2 regions of the Thermoanaerobacter sp. YS13 genome follow, and region 1 is predicted to be linked to the other one. Evidence: a T-box and tRNA genes for the amino acid it is inferred to sense, from the RefSeq annotation. Region 1 holds a T-box; the other holds one or more tRNA genes.

Region 1 (6,799 bases):
TTGACTGTCGTGCTTCATATATGACCATATTTCTTCTGAAGTAAATGTAAGCACTGGTGCTATCAACCTTACAAGAGTGTCTAAAATAATGTAAAGTGTCGTTTGAGCCGCTCTTCTCTCTTTAGAAGTAGCAGGATAAGTGTACAATCTGTCTTTTAAAATGTCCAGGTAAAGGCTACTCATATCTACTACACAGAAGGTATGAACCAGATGGAGAAAATCGTAATACTCATATTTATCAAAAGCCTCTGTAAGCTCTTCAACTACTCTGTTAAGCCTAAATAAAGCCCATTTATCTATCTCTAAAAGCTCTTCGTAAGGGAGCATATCCTTATCAGGGTCAAAGTCATAAAGATTGCTTAACAAGAACTTACTAGTGTTACGTATTTTTCTGTACGCTTCTGTCATCTGTTTTAAAATCTCTTGTGAAATTCTCATATCTGAAGTAAAGTCAGCAGAAACAGCCCAAAGCCTCAAAATATCCGCTCCATATTCTTTTATAACGTCTGCTGGGTCAATACCATTCCCTAAAGATTTTGACATTTTCCTTCCTTCACCGTCTACAACAAATCCGTGGGTCAATACGTTTCTATAAGGTGCTTTTCCACGTGTTGCCACAGATGTCAAAAGAGAAGACTGGAACCATCCTCTGTGTTGGTCTGAACCTTCTAAATAAAGCTCTGCAGGCCACTTTAGGTCAGGATGAGTTTGCAGCACAGCTGCATGGCTGGAGCCTGAATCAAACCACACATCCATTATATCTGTCTCTTTCCTAAACTTTGTAGAACCGCATTCGCAAGTAATCCCTTTTGGCAATATCTCTTCAGCTGACATTTCAAACCATGCATCTGAACCCTTTTGCCTGAAGATCTCTTTAACTGCATTTATTGTATCATCGTTTATAAGCGGTTTCCCACACTTTTCACAGTAGAATATAGGAATTGGCACACCCCATACCCTTTGCCTTGAAATACACCAGTCTCGTCTATCTCTTACCATGTTAGTTATGCGCTCTTCGCCCCATGAAGGATACCAATTAACTTCTTTAATAGCTTTTAGTGCCTCTTCTCTAAATCCTTCCACAGAAGCAAACCACTGTTCTGTCGCCCTAAATATTATTGGACTTTTACATCTCCAACAGTGAGGATATGAGTGGGTAATACGGGTTTCTGCTACTAACGCATTAGCTTTTTTCAAGTCTTCCTTTATGACCTTGTTAGCCTCTTCATAATACAGACCAGCATATCCTGGCGCTTTATCTGTAAAATATCCCTTATTATCTATTGGATTTAAAACATCAAGACCATATTCTTGCCCAACTAAAAAGTCTTCTTCACCATGGCCGGGAGCAGTATGAACACATCCAGTACCAGCTTCTAAAGTTACATGTTCACCCAAGATTATTAAAGAATCTCTGTCATATAAAGGATGGGTAGCCTTCATGCCCTCCAAATCTTTTCCTTTAAATACAGCAATTATTTCATAATCTGAAAGGTTAGCTTCTTTCTTTACAGTATCTAACATATCTTTTGCCATTATATATACTTCGTCTCCAAACTTTGCAAGCGCATAATCAAACTCTGGATTTAAAGCAATTGCAAGGTTAGCTGGAATAGTCCATGTAGTAGTTGTCCATATTACAAAATACACATTATTAAGATTCTCAACAATTCCCTTGAATTTCCCCAAATCATCTTTAACTCTAAATTTTACATAAATAGAATCAGAGGTTTCATCAAAGTATTCAATTTCTGCTTCTGCTAAAGCAGTCTCACAGCTGGGGCACCAATATACAGGCTTTAGACCTTTATAGATATAGCCTTTCTTAGCCATTTCACCAAAAACTTCTATCTGTTTAGCTTCATACTCCGGATTCAAGGTAAGATAAGGATTATCCCAATCTCCCCTTACTCCCAATCTTTTGAATTGAGCTTTTTGCTTTTCAATCTGAGAAAAAGCAAAATCCCTACACACTTTTCTAAATTCTGTAGGACTTACTTCATGCCTTTTTATACCTAAAGTTTTTATAGCTTGCTGTTCAATAGGAAGACCGTGTGTATCCCATCCTGGCACATAAGGAGCATCATAACCCCTCATTGTTTTGTATTTAACTATAATATCTTTTAATACCTTATTCATAGCAGTTCCAATGTGTATATCTCCATTAGCATAAGGCGGACCATCGTGTAAAATATATTTTTCCTTGCCTTTATTTTTTTCCAATGTTTTATGATAAATATCCATTTCTTCCCATCTTTTTAATATCTCTGGCTCTCGTGTTGGCAAATTAGCCTTCATAGGAAAATCTGTCCTCGGCAAATTAAGTGTCTTGTTGTAATCCACTGAACATTACCTCCTCTTCAAATATTATCTTTCAAACTAAAAATAAAACTTCTCGTCAGGGACGAGAAGTTCGCGGTACCACCCTACTTATTAAGACAAAGAAAAACTTCGCCTTAATCTCTCATTTAAGATAACGGGAAATCCGGCACAGCTTACTGTAGTTCAGCCTGCAGCTCCGAGGTGATTTTCAGTAGAAACGAACTTATTGGCTCGCACCTACCGCCAACTCTCTGAAAGTTGCTTCTACTTACTCGTCCTCATCATAGCTTTTAACAATATTTTTTACACAATTATATAATACTACAAGTTTTTCGTCAATAGTATGCATATCTCATGCAGTCAGAGCAGATTTCACTTTTACACCAGGCAGACTTCCAAGTTTACCAGTAAGAGCCCCTATTTCATCCGTTGTACCATCAACTATTAAAGCGATAACCGATACTCCCCTATCTTTATAGGGTATACCCATTCTTCCTACAATAATGTGGCCGTACTCACTCAATATGTGATTTACCCTATCCGCCACATTTTCTCTATTTTTAATCAATATTCCAACAACCCCTAATCTATTCTGCATCCTTCTCCTCATCCTCATCTGGAATCAATTCTTTCTCATCTATTGAAAGTATTGATTCCAACTGGGCTTCTAAAAGAGATTTAAATTTCGCTTTAAAAACATTTAATTGCTTGCGATATCTTTCTAACTCCATTCTTATTCTCACAACTTCTTGATTTGCCTTCTCTAATATTTTTTCTGCATTTTGTTGTGCATTTTGTATGATAAGTTGAGCTTCTTTTTCTGCATTTCTTTTCAATTCCTCTGCAGTATTTTGAGCAACAATCAAAGTATTGTTTAAAGTATTCTCCATATTTATGTAGCTTTGAAGTTTTTCATTCATTATATTAATTCTATCTTTTAACTCCGCATTTTCTTTGTATAACATTTCATAGTCTTCCATAATTTTATCCAAAAACTCGTCCACTTCCTCTTCATTATAACCCCTAAAAGACCGCCTAAATTCTTTATTATGTATATCCATAGGCGTCAGCATAATATTACCTCCTTTTCTTTTGTAACATTATATAAACCTTAGAATATGTACAGAAACGCGACCTTTTTTTGTATTACCTCTCACTTCTTCTAATTTAATTCTTCCAAAACCACGTAAAGAAATTACATCCTCCTCTTTTACTTCTGAAGAAGGGTCTTCTGTATACTCCCAATTTATTTGAAGAAGACCGGACTTTATAAATTCTGAAGCCTTCGTCCTTGATATGCCAAAACCTGCAGCTGCTACACTGTCAACCCGTAGTGAGGCTACGGTAGAAAAAATGTCCTTGTACTTTATTTCAGGTTCCAACACATCTTTCAAGTCAATTGAATTAACTCTTACCTTCTCTTTCCCGACTTTAAAAAGGTTCATAAGTACATAACTTCCCACATCTTTATGTAACAATATATCACATTTATCCTCTTTTACAATTATATCGCCTATTTTTTGTCTTTTTATCCCCAACCCTAAAAGTGAACCCAACACATCTCTATGAGATAGCTTAGAAAAATTGCCTTCAATTCTTACAGCGCAAATAGGGGTATCTTCCGGCTGTAAAAAATCGGGATAAATAATTGCTATCTTTCTTTCTGCTAAAGAATATCCCCCATCTAGATTATAGTTTATATCTTGCTGTCGATACTTTAATATAGTTTTTTCAAAAATTTTTTGTTCAGAGAGGCTTAAAAAGTCTGTATATTTTTCTCTTTTAGATTTTAAAACACCTTTAATTATGTCTTCAAATCGGGATACAGTAAATTCTTTGTCCATCATATATACCTCATCAGTAATAATACTAATTTAAAAACTAAAGGACGAACTAAATACTGAATCACCAAAATCGCCAAAACTGGCGAAAAATCTATCATTAAATTTCTTCCAATAGAAGACCTAAATTGTAATGCCCTAAAAGGCTCAAGTATTGGTTCTGTCGTTACGATCACAAAGCGAGAAAGTGGATTTGACATATTTTCCATTCGTAACAAAGATAAAATAACCCTTATCAATATAAGCCAATTTATAACTTCAAAAAAATAATCTAATGCTGTTAAAATTGCAAAATTTACAGGCAAAATCATTTCCTCCTTATCAATTTAGATTGTATAAAGAATTTACTTCATCCTTTATATCCCCTGTAATATCAAAATTCTCAGGCGCAATTAAAAATATATAGCTAGATATCTTCTTTATCTCTCCATTAAGAGCATAGGCTGCACCGCTTAAAAAATCCACTACTCTTTGAGCTTCATTTTTGTCCATCTTTTGTAAATCAACAATCACCGGTTTTTTATTTTTTAACTCATTGCATATATTCATCACTTGTTCAAACTTTTCTGGCTTTAAAATCAAAACTTTTACTTGGGGCTGTGTATGAATATTGACAATTTTAGGCTTTCTATCATAAGGTATGACAGGTTGTAAAGAGTCTACTTCTTCTTTCTCTTCTTCTGGCTCATCGATACCAAAGAAACTCATTAATTTATCAATCACTTTTGAAGACATTAATTATCCCTCCACATTATATTGTCTTTGCCCAAAAATGGAAGTGCCAATTCTAACAATATTCGCCCCTTCTTCAACTGCTACCCAATAGTCATTGGACATGCCCATTGACAAAAATTCTACTTGTACATTATGTTGCTTAATTTCTTTTAGCTCTTCAAATAGCTCTTTCATCTTCCTAAAATAGGGTCTTACCTCTTCTGGTGGAAGGTAAGGAGCTATTGTCATAAGCCCTCTAATTCTTATATTATCATATTTTTCCATTTCTTTAACAAAATTATGCATTTCTTCAGGAGGAATTCCGTATTTACTTTCCTCTCCACCAATATTGATTTCCACCAAACAATCTATTATGAGACTTTTTTGTTTAGCCCTTTTGTCTATTTCTTCTGCCAGTTTGATACTATCTAAAGAATGTATCAACTTAACTTTGTCAATAATGTATTTCACTTTGTTTGTCTGTAAATGTCCTATAAAGTGAAATTCTACCTCATTTTTTAAATAAGGATACTTTTCATTTAACTCTTGAACCTTATTCTCACCTATGTCAGTTATTCCACAAGCAATAGCCTCTTTTATAGTTTCAACACTGAAAGTTTTAGTAGCTGCCACAATTAATATTTCCTCCGGATTTCTATTTACCTTTAATGCATGCTCTTTTATGTTTTCTTTTATCTTTCTTATATTTTCACATATAGTCGTATTTATCCCCCCTTATTTGCTCAAGTAATCCTCTCCATTTACCGCTATTTCGTCATACACTTTTAATCCAGATGTTTTATCAACGCTTTCTACAATCGCATATTTGCCATCTGTAGCCTTTATTACTACTTCTTTAAAAGTAGGAACTTTGCCATTTTTTATTACAAAAACTCCTTTTTTCCCTTCTTTTTGCACAATAGAAGAAAGAGGTATTTTAAGTCCATTGTACTCTTTAACTTTAACTTTTACATTTATTTTAGAAGTTTTATAAAAATCGGGATATTCATCTATCATCTCAATTATTCCTATATATAATTTATCGTCACCTTTGTAGGTTTTTATAACTTTTCCCCGCAATTCACCACCATAATTATCAATCAAAATTTTCACATTACTATCTTCTTTTAATAAGTCCTGTTGTTTTTCATTTAAAACCAACGCTAAATACCACTCCAAATTATCCACTATTTTTACAAAAGGGTAATCTCCTTTTACTTCTGTACTAATTTCTTTAGATTGAAAGTTTAAATTTTCAAGCTGTGTCGGATTTAAATTGAACATATTTCTTTCATTTAGAATACTTTCATTGCCATCGAAATAGTAACTTACAATTCCTGATTCTGGTGAATTCACAGTAATCATATTTTTCTCTACATATTTTTTTAAATACTCCTTTTGCTCTTTTAAGCTTTCAATCTTTTGAAGTATTATTGGCCCTTTACTTAAAATTTCTTCTTTTTTGGCTTTTAAGTCTTCAATCCTTTTTTGTATTTTATCTGCATTAGGACTACCCTGTTGTATCGCATTTTGATAATTTTGCTCTTCTTTTTTTATTATATTATCTAATTTTTGAATATCTGAATAAAAAGGTATATTAGTATCCTGATTTTTTAGTTTTCTGTCTATCTCTTCTAATTGATGTAGTTTTTCTTCATCAAAATCGGCAGAATAAACTTCCACAATAGGAGTACCTTTCGAAATTTTTTCGCCACTTTGTACAAGTTTTTTTATTTTGCCATCGAAAGGAGCATTTATCAACATTTCATTCTTTATAACATATCCTTGGGCATTAAAGGCTATTGAAATACTTCCATAAGTTACTACTGTAGTTTTATTTTTGTGTGCAAAAGTCGTTACTCCTACTTTACCTATGTAAACTATCACCAATAATATAACTACAATTTTAGCTAACCTTTTCA
Region 2 (6,799 bases), 160 kb from region 1:
AGATAAGGGGATTCGAACCCCTGACCTCATGCATGCGAAGCATGCGCTCTCCCTACTGAGCTATATCCCCATGTAACCCATATAAAAATGGTGGGGTTAACAGGGATCGAACCTGTGACCTCTACGATGTCAACGTAGCGCTCTGACCAGCTGAGCTATAACCCCACTTCTTGCTTTTTTATTATACAATTTTAATAAAAGGTTGTCAATATTTATGCTTTTTATATATAAGCTTTGAGCACCTTGCAATTTCCTTCTACTGTATAACTCGGTGTAGAAGCTGGTATTAGCACAGTCTCTCCTGCCTTTAATTCAACAATATCTTCATAAAAATCAATTTTGCAATTTCCTTCTACAGCTGTTAAAGTGTTAAATTTTCCTTCTGTATCTATTTTTACCTCTTCATTTATTTCAATTATACTTACCTGAAAATATGGAGATTTAACAACATGAGATATGCGTCCGCCTCGTATTTCTTTAAATTCAGGTATTATTTTATCTGTCTTTATATTAAAATTTATAACATTTAAAGCTTTTTCTATATGTAACTCTCTCTTCCTACCGAATTCATCTACTCTATTGTAATCATATACTCTATAGGTGAGGTCTGAATTTTGTTGAATTTCACAAATAAGTATGCCTTCACCTATGGCATGCACCATCCCTGAAGGTATGTAAATCACATCACCTGGCTTTACTTCTATTTCCTTTAAACATTCTTCTAATCTTTCTTCCTTCAATAGTCTTTTAAATTCTTCTTTTGTGGTTCCTTCTTTTAAACCGCACACAAGTTTAGCCCCGGGTTTTGCATCTATTATATACCACATCTCTGTTTTTCCAGAATCGCCATTTTCGTATTTAAAAGCATATTCATCATCTGGATGAACTTGGACAGAAAGTTTGTCTTGCGCATCAATTATTTTGATAAGTAAAGGAAATCTCTCATAATTTACCCCTTTACCATATATATCCTCAAAAAATTTGTAGGCTATATCACTTAGTTTTTGGCCATTAAATTCTCCACCTTCAATTACACTGACAGCAGTTCTATTGTCAGATATTGTCCACAATTCTCCAATTTTTTTACCCTCGGGAATATCAAAGCCAAATTTATCTCTTAATGCAGTACCTCCCCATATTCTCTCCATAAAAATAGGCTTAAATTTTAAAGGCTTCATCACCTATCAGCTCCTTTTTTAATTATTTTAAAAAGAGGATAAACCCAGCTATCCTCTTTTTAAAAATCATTATTCAGCAATTTCTAGTGCAATTTTTACCATGTCCATAAAAGTCTTTTGCCTTTCTTCAGCTGTCGTTGCTTCTCCGGTAACCAAGCTATCGCTCACTGTCAATATTGTAAGAGCATCTACATTGTACTTAGCAGCCAGAGTATATAGTCCTGCAGTTTCCATTTCTACTGCCAAAACACCAAACTTCGCCCATAATTTCCAACTGTCTGGGTCATCATTATAAAAAGTATCCGTTGTAAGAATATTTCCTACTTTAGGTTGTATTCCTAACTCCATTGCTTTATCATAGGCTTTTTTCAATAATTTAAAACTTGCTGTAGGAGCATAATCCATGCCATTAAATCTAATCTTATTTATTGCAGAGTCTGTTGAAGAACTCATGGCAATTACTATATCTCTGAGTTCGATATCTGGTTGCAAAGAACCACAAGTACCTATTCTTATGAGATTTTTCACGTTGTAACTGGTTATAAGCTCATTTACATAAATAGATAAGGAAGGTACTCCCATGCCTGTACCTTGAACTGATACTCTTTTCCCTTTATAATGCCCTGTAAAACCATACATTCCTCTAACTTCATTGTAACATTTTACATCTTCAAGAAAATTTTCTGCTATGTATTTAGCCCTTAAAGGATCTCCTGGCAATAACACTGTTTGAGCGATTTCGTTTTCTTTAGCCCCAATATGTATGCTCATCTGAATCTCTCCTTCTATAATAGTTTTGCCCATATATAATATTAGCAAAAAACAACTTTTAAATCAAACAAAAATTTATGGACCAAACAATTTTTAAATTTTGCATAAATAAAAAATACCACAGAATCATGGTATTTTAAATCCATGTGAGCAAGTCTATAAGCCGAGTTCTGTCGAGGATGGCCATCTATCTAGGGTGTCAGTCGCCTGACACTTCTAGCAGCATAACCCGAGGGAAACGGCGGGCCACCTACTCCCTCCTATTCGCCTTGCTCCAGGTGGGGTTTGCAGAGCAGACCAGTCGCCTGGTCCCTGGTGAGCTCTTACCTCACCTTTCCACCCTTACCTGGCACTCACAAGTTGAGTGCTAGGCGGTATATCTCTGTTGCACTTTCCTTGGAGTCGCCTCCACCGGGTGTTACCCGGCACCCTGCCCTGTGGAGCTCGGACTTTCCTCGTGCAAAATTGCAGGTGCAATTTTGCACGCGGCCATCCGACTTACTCACATGCGTTATTTCATATATATTTCTTAACATCAACCGAGTATATATTATCATATATATTTATTTCTGTCAACCTAATTATAGATATATAAAAGGATCTTTTTGACTTTCACTAACTAATACTTCTATTTCGTGTCCCTGTTCCTGAGTTTCATCAATTATATATTCTGCAATAAACCTGACTGCAATATTCTCCGTACTAAAATGTCCAGCATCAATTAAAGCCAATCCGAGGTGTTGGGCTTCTACCGCATCGTGATAGCCAATGTCTGCTGTTATTAAAACATCCGCTCCTTTAGAAACAGCTTTGTGAATAAGACTTGCACCGCTTCCACCACATACAGCCACTTTTCTAATCTTTTTATTTAGGTCTCCTACCACTCTTAAATTATTAATTTTAAGTTTTGTTTTTACTTGTAAAGCTAATTCTTGCAAAGTAGTTTCTGAAATAATTCCAATTCTTCCAAGCCCATATTCTTCTTTAACATTTTCCAAAGAATAAATATCATAAGCAACCTCTTCATAGGGATGAACATTCAGCATTGCAGTTACCACTTTTTCTAAATATCTCAGAGGTACTATAGTTTCTATCTTTACTTCTTCTGTCTTTTCTAGTTTCCCTATTTCACCAATAAATGGGTTTGTTCCTTCTAAAGGTCTATAAGTTCCAATGCCTCGCACCTGAAAAGTAGCATCACTATAATTCCCAATGAAACCAGCGCCCGCACTACACATGGCATTTTTTACCACTTCTTCATATCCTTGCGGCACATAAACTGCAATTTTTTTATATCCTTCGGAATAAGTGACAGCCAAAACTTCCCTATCGTATATTCCTAGGATATTGCATAAAATATCATTCATACCATTTGGAGCTATATCAAAAGAAGTATGTGCTGCATAAAGGGAAATATCATTTTTAATAAGTTGTATTAACAAGGAGCCCACTGGATTATCAGCCCTGACATTTTTTATTGGCTTAAAAACTAACGGGTGATGAGTTACAATCATATCTACTCTTTTGTCAATTGCTTCCTTAACTACTTCAGAAGTAGCATCCAAAGCTACTAAAACTTTTGAAACATCTTTAGAACCATCTCCTATTAACAATCCCACGTTATCCCACTCTTCAGCAAATTTACGCGGTGCAAGTTTATCCATTATGGAAGCTATTACTTGGCATTTCAAGCCCATTTATCAACACCTCGAATTTCTTTACTTTTTCCTCTAATTGCTTACGCTTTTCATTGGACTCTGGAAGTTTACTTATGATTTTCTTCATTTTGTCGATTTTATATTGTAAGAATTCTTCTAGTAGTGGATGTCTTTTTTGTAAGAGTTTTTCCCCTACTTCATAATATATGTGATTTTTGACTTTTTGTCTACCATGTTCTGCTACTATTATTTCATAATATTTTTGATTTTCCTTAACTAATTCCTCATCAGAAATTTTGTATCCATTTTCTATTAAGTATTTCCTCAAGTCTGCTGAATCTCTCATAGGTTGAAATATAAATTTTTTGATAGTTTTTGCAATATTTTTTCCCTCATCTAGTATTTTTGTAATTGAAATTCCTCCCATACCTGCAATGACAACTATGTCTACTTCCCCTGGCGATAAAACATTAAGACCATTCCCTAACCTTGTGTCTATCAAAGATTGCAAATTTCGCTTCTCAACTTCTTTTACAGCTTTACTTAATGAACCTTTATTTAAATCTGAAGCAACAACATAGGTAGATATTTTGTTTTCGATAAGGTAAACAGGAATAAACCCATGATCAGTCCCGATGTCTGCAACTTTTGACCCATGAGGAATGTATTCAGCAATTTTCCTTAATCGCTCTGTAAGTTTCATGTAATCCTCCTAAAAGTATAAAAAATAAAAAAGCATTTAAAGCTAAATGCTTTTTCTCTCAATGGTGGGCCTTCAGGGATTTGAACCCCGGACCAATCGGTTATGAGCCGACCGCTCTGCCAGCTGAGCTAAAGGCCCAAAAAGTGGCTCCTCAGGTAGGATTCGAACCTACAACCTACCGGTTAACAGCCGGTTGCTCTACCCTTGAGCTACTGAGGAATACAATAATAATTATACAGATTTTTGTCCTCTTGTCAAGAAGCTTATTTAATCAAGGAAATCTTTTAATTTTTTGCTCCTGCTGGGATGCCTCAATTTTCTTAATGCTTTTGCCTCAATTTGTCTTATGCGTTCTCTTGTAACATTAAATTCTTTTCCTACTTCCTCTAATGTTCTTGCTCGGCCGTCATCAAGACCAAATCTAAGTCTTAGTACTTTCTCTTCCCTTGGCGTTAGAGTATCAAGAACATCCATCAACTGTTCTTTTAGCATTGTATAAGCCGCAGCTTCTGCTGGAGCTGGTGCATCTTCGTCAGGTATAAAATCTCCTAAGTGGCTGTCTTCCTCTTCTCCAATAGGGGTTTCTAAAGATACAGGTTCCTGGGCTATTTTCATTATCTCTCTTACTTTTTCTTCTGGCATACCCATCTCTTTTGCCAATTCTTCAGCGGTAGGTTCGCGACCTAATTCCTGCAGCAATTGCCTTTGAACTCTTATCAATTTATTTATAGTTTCTACCATGTGTACAGGGATTCTTATGGTTCTTGCCTGGTCTGCAATAGCTCTTGTGATAGCTTGTCTTATCCACCATGTGGCATAAGTACTGAATTTGTAACCTTTTCTATAGTCAAATTTTTCAACTGCTTTGAGTAATCCTAAATTTCCCTCTTGTATCAAATCTAAGAAAAGCATTCCTCTTCCTACATATCTCTTTGCTATGCTTACAACCAATCTTAAATTAGCTTCTATAAGTCTTTTTTTAGCTTCTTCGTCTCCTTGTTCGATTCTTTTTGCTAATTCAATCTCTTCTTCCGGAGTTAGAAGAGGAATCTTGCCTATCTCTTTCAAATACATTCTAACAGGGTCATCTATACTGATTCCTTCAGGAAGAGAAAGGTCTAAGTCTAAATCTTCTTCAGTTATTTCTTCCTGACGAGGTTCTTCCCCAACAATTTCAATTCCCATATCTTCAAAAGCATCATATACTTTCTCAATTTGGTCGGGATTTAAATCAATATCTTCTAAGGAATCCATTATCTCATTGTAGGTGAGCATCCCAGTTTTTTTCCCTTTATTGATAAGTTCTGTAATTGCTTCTTTAGATAATTCTTCGTTGTTCATAGGTTTCCCCTCCCTATGGGTTTCTTTCTTTTTAGCCATTTTTTATCTTTAGCATCTCCTTTTCACAATTTTGTAATTCTATTAAAAGTTGCCTTTCTTTCTCTATATCCCCCACCATATGAGCCTCATTTATAGCTCTTTTGATGCTCTCTCTTTTAACCGCCAAGCTGTTAATGAGAATCTTGTTTATAATATCATCAATAGCTTGCTCAGTAATATTTTCACTCTCGTAAAAAGCTTTAATAATATCGTTAAAATCAGATATAAGATTTTCCTCTTGTAATAAATAAACAATATCATTTATTTGAGTTTTGTTTCCATCTTCTAACCTTGACATTATTTCTTCAAAAATTGGCCTTAATTTAACATTCTCAAGCATATCGGCGGTAATTGTTTCTTTCACTTTTTTATAAAGATTATTATCATACAAGAGCAATGCAATTAAGTATTTTTCTGGCGATATTTTACTACTACTGTATATATTATGCCTTATATTACCAGCTATATACATATTTTTTTGATTTTTTTTCGATTTCCCTATTGACAAAACGACCAACCTCTGTTCTCACTGCATTCTCAGGTATTTGAGCAACTTTAGCTACTGAAGAAATATAAACTTCTCTTTTCACTTCATCAGAAAGTTTTGCAATATCTTTTGCAATTTTTTTAACATATATTATTCTATCTTGAGGATTATCAAGGTCAAGATTTTTTCTATATACTTTTGCTTTAAACTCAATTAAACTATCGGCATTTTCTATTAATTGATTAAATGCCTCTACTCCTTTCTTTTTTATAAACTCATCAGGGTCTTTCCCATGAGGTATAGTTAATACTTTTATATTTAAATTCAATTCATCAAGAATGTCAAGTCCCCTTAATGCGGCACTAATACCAGCTTCATCAGCATCATAAGCAATTACAACATTTCTTTTATACCTTTTTATGAGTCTTGCTTGGTCCTCTGTCAAAGCAGTCCCTAAAGATGCTACAGCACAATCTATTCCAGCCTGATGTAAGGAAATAGCATCCATATATCCTTCTACAATTATAAATTTATCTTGTTGAGTTTTTTTAGCGAAATTTATTGCAAATAGGTTTTTCCCTTTTTTAAAGACTTCCGTCTCCGGAGTGTTCAAATATTTAGG

The links. The T-box of region 1 lies ahead of ileS (isoleucine--tRNA ligase). A T-box ahead of a tRNA ligase gene usually reads a tRNA of that ligase, here a tRNA-Ile.
Region 2: it has a tRNA-Ile gene. The T-box ahead of ileS (isoleucine--tRNA ligase) is inferred to sense a tRNA for this amino acid. The anticodon was not compared.

Annotation. Positions count from the first base shown of each region.
Region 1 covers NZ_JOOI01000001.1:780,390-787,188, forward strand. Annotated here, with positions in the region: gene ileS (isoleucine--tRNA ligase) at 1-2,343, opposite strand, end outside; T-box leader at 2,398-2,616, opposite strand; gene THYS13_RS04045 (TM1266 family iron-only hydrogenase system putative regulator) at 2,675-2,920, opposite strand; gene THYS13_RS04050 (DivIVA domain-containing protein) at 2,910-3,395, opposite strand; gene THYS13_RS04055 (RNA-binding protein) at 3,423-4,169, opposite strand; gene THYS13_RS04060 (YggT family protein) at 4,166-4,468, opposite strand; gene THYS13_RS04065 (cell division protein SepF) at 4,485-4,898, opposite strand; gene THYS13_RS04070 (YggS family pyridoxal phosphate-dependent enzyme) at 4,902-5,606, opposite strand; gene THYS13_RS04075 (HlyD family efflux transporter periplasmic adaptor subunit) at 5,613-6,799, opposite strand, start outside.
Region 2 covers NZ_JOOI01000001.1:936,529-943,327, forward strand. Annotated here, with positions in the region: tRNA gene THYS13_RS04855 (tRNA-Ala) at 1-70, opposite strand, end outside; tRNA gene THYS13_RS04860 (tRNA-Val) at 89-165, opposite strand; gene manA (mannose-6-phosphate isomerase, class I) at 222-1,178, opposite strand; gene deoD (purine-nucleoside phosphorylase) at 1,248-1,949, opposite strand; RNA gene rnpB (RNase P RNA component class A) at 2,093-2,454, opposite strand; gene THYS13_RS04880 (Nif3-like dinuclear metal center hexameric protein) at 2,531-3,646, opposite strand; gene THYS13_RS04885 (class I SAM-dependent methyltransferase) at 3,606-4,310, opposite strand; tRNA gene THYS13_RS04890 (tRNA-Ile) at 4,373-4,448, opposite strand; tRNA gene THYS13_RS04895 (tRNA-Asn) at 4,455-4,529, opposite strand; gene rpoD (RNA polymerase sigma factor RpoD) at 4,578-5,651, opposite strand; partial or broken gene dnaG (DNA primase) at 5,683-6,799, opposite strand, start outside.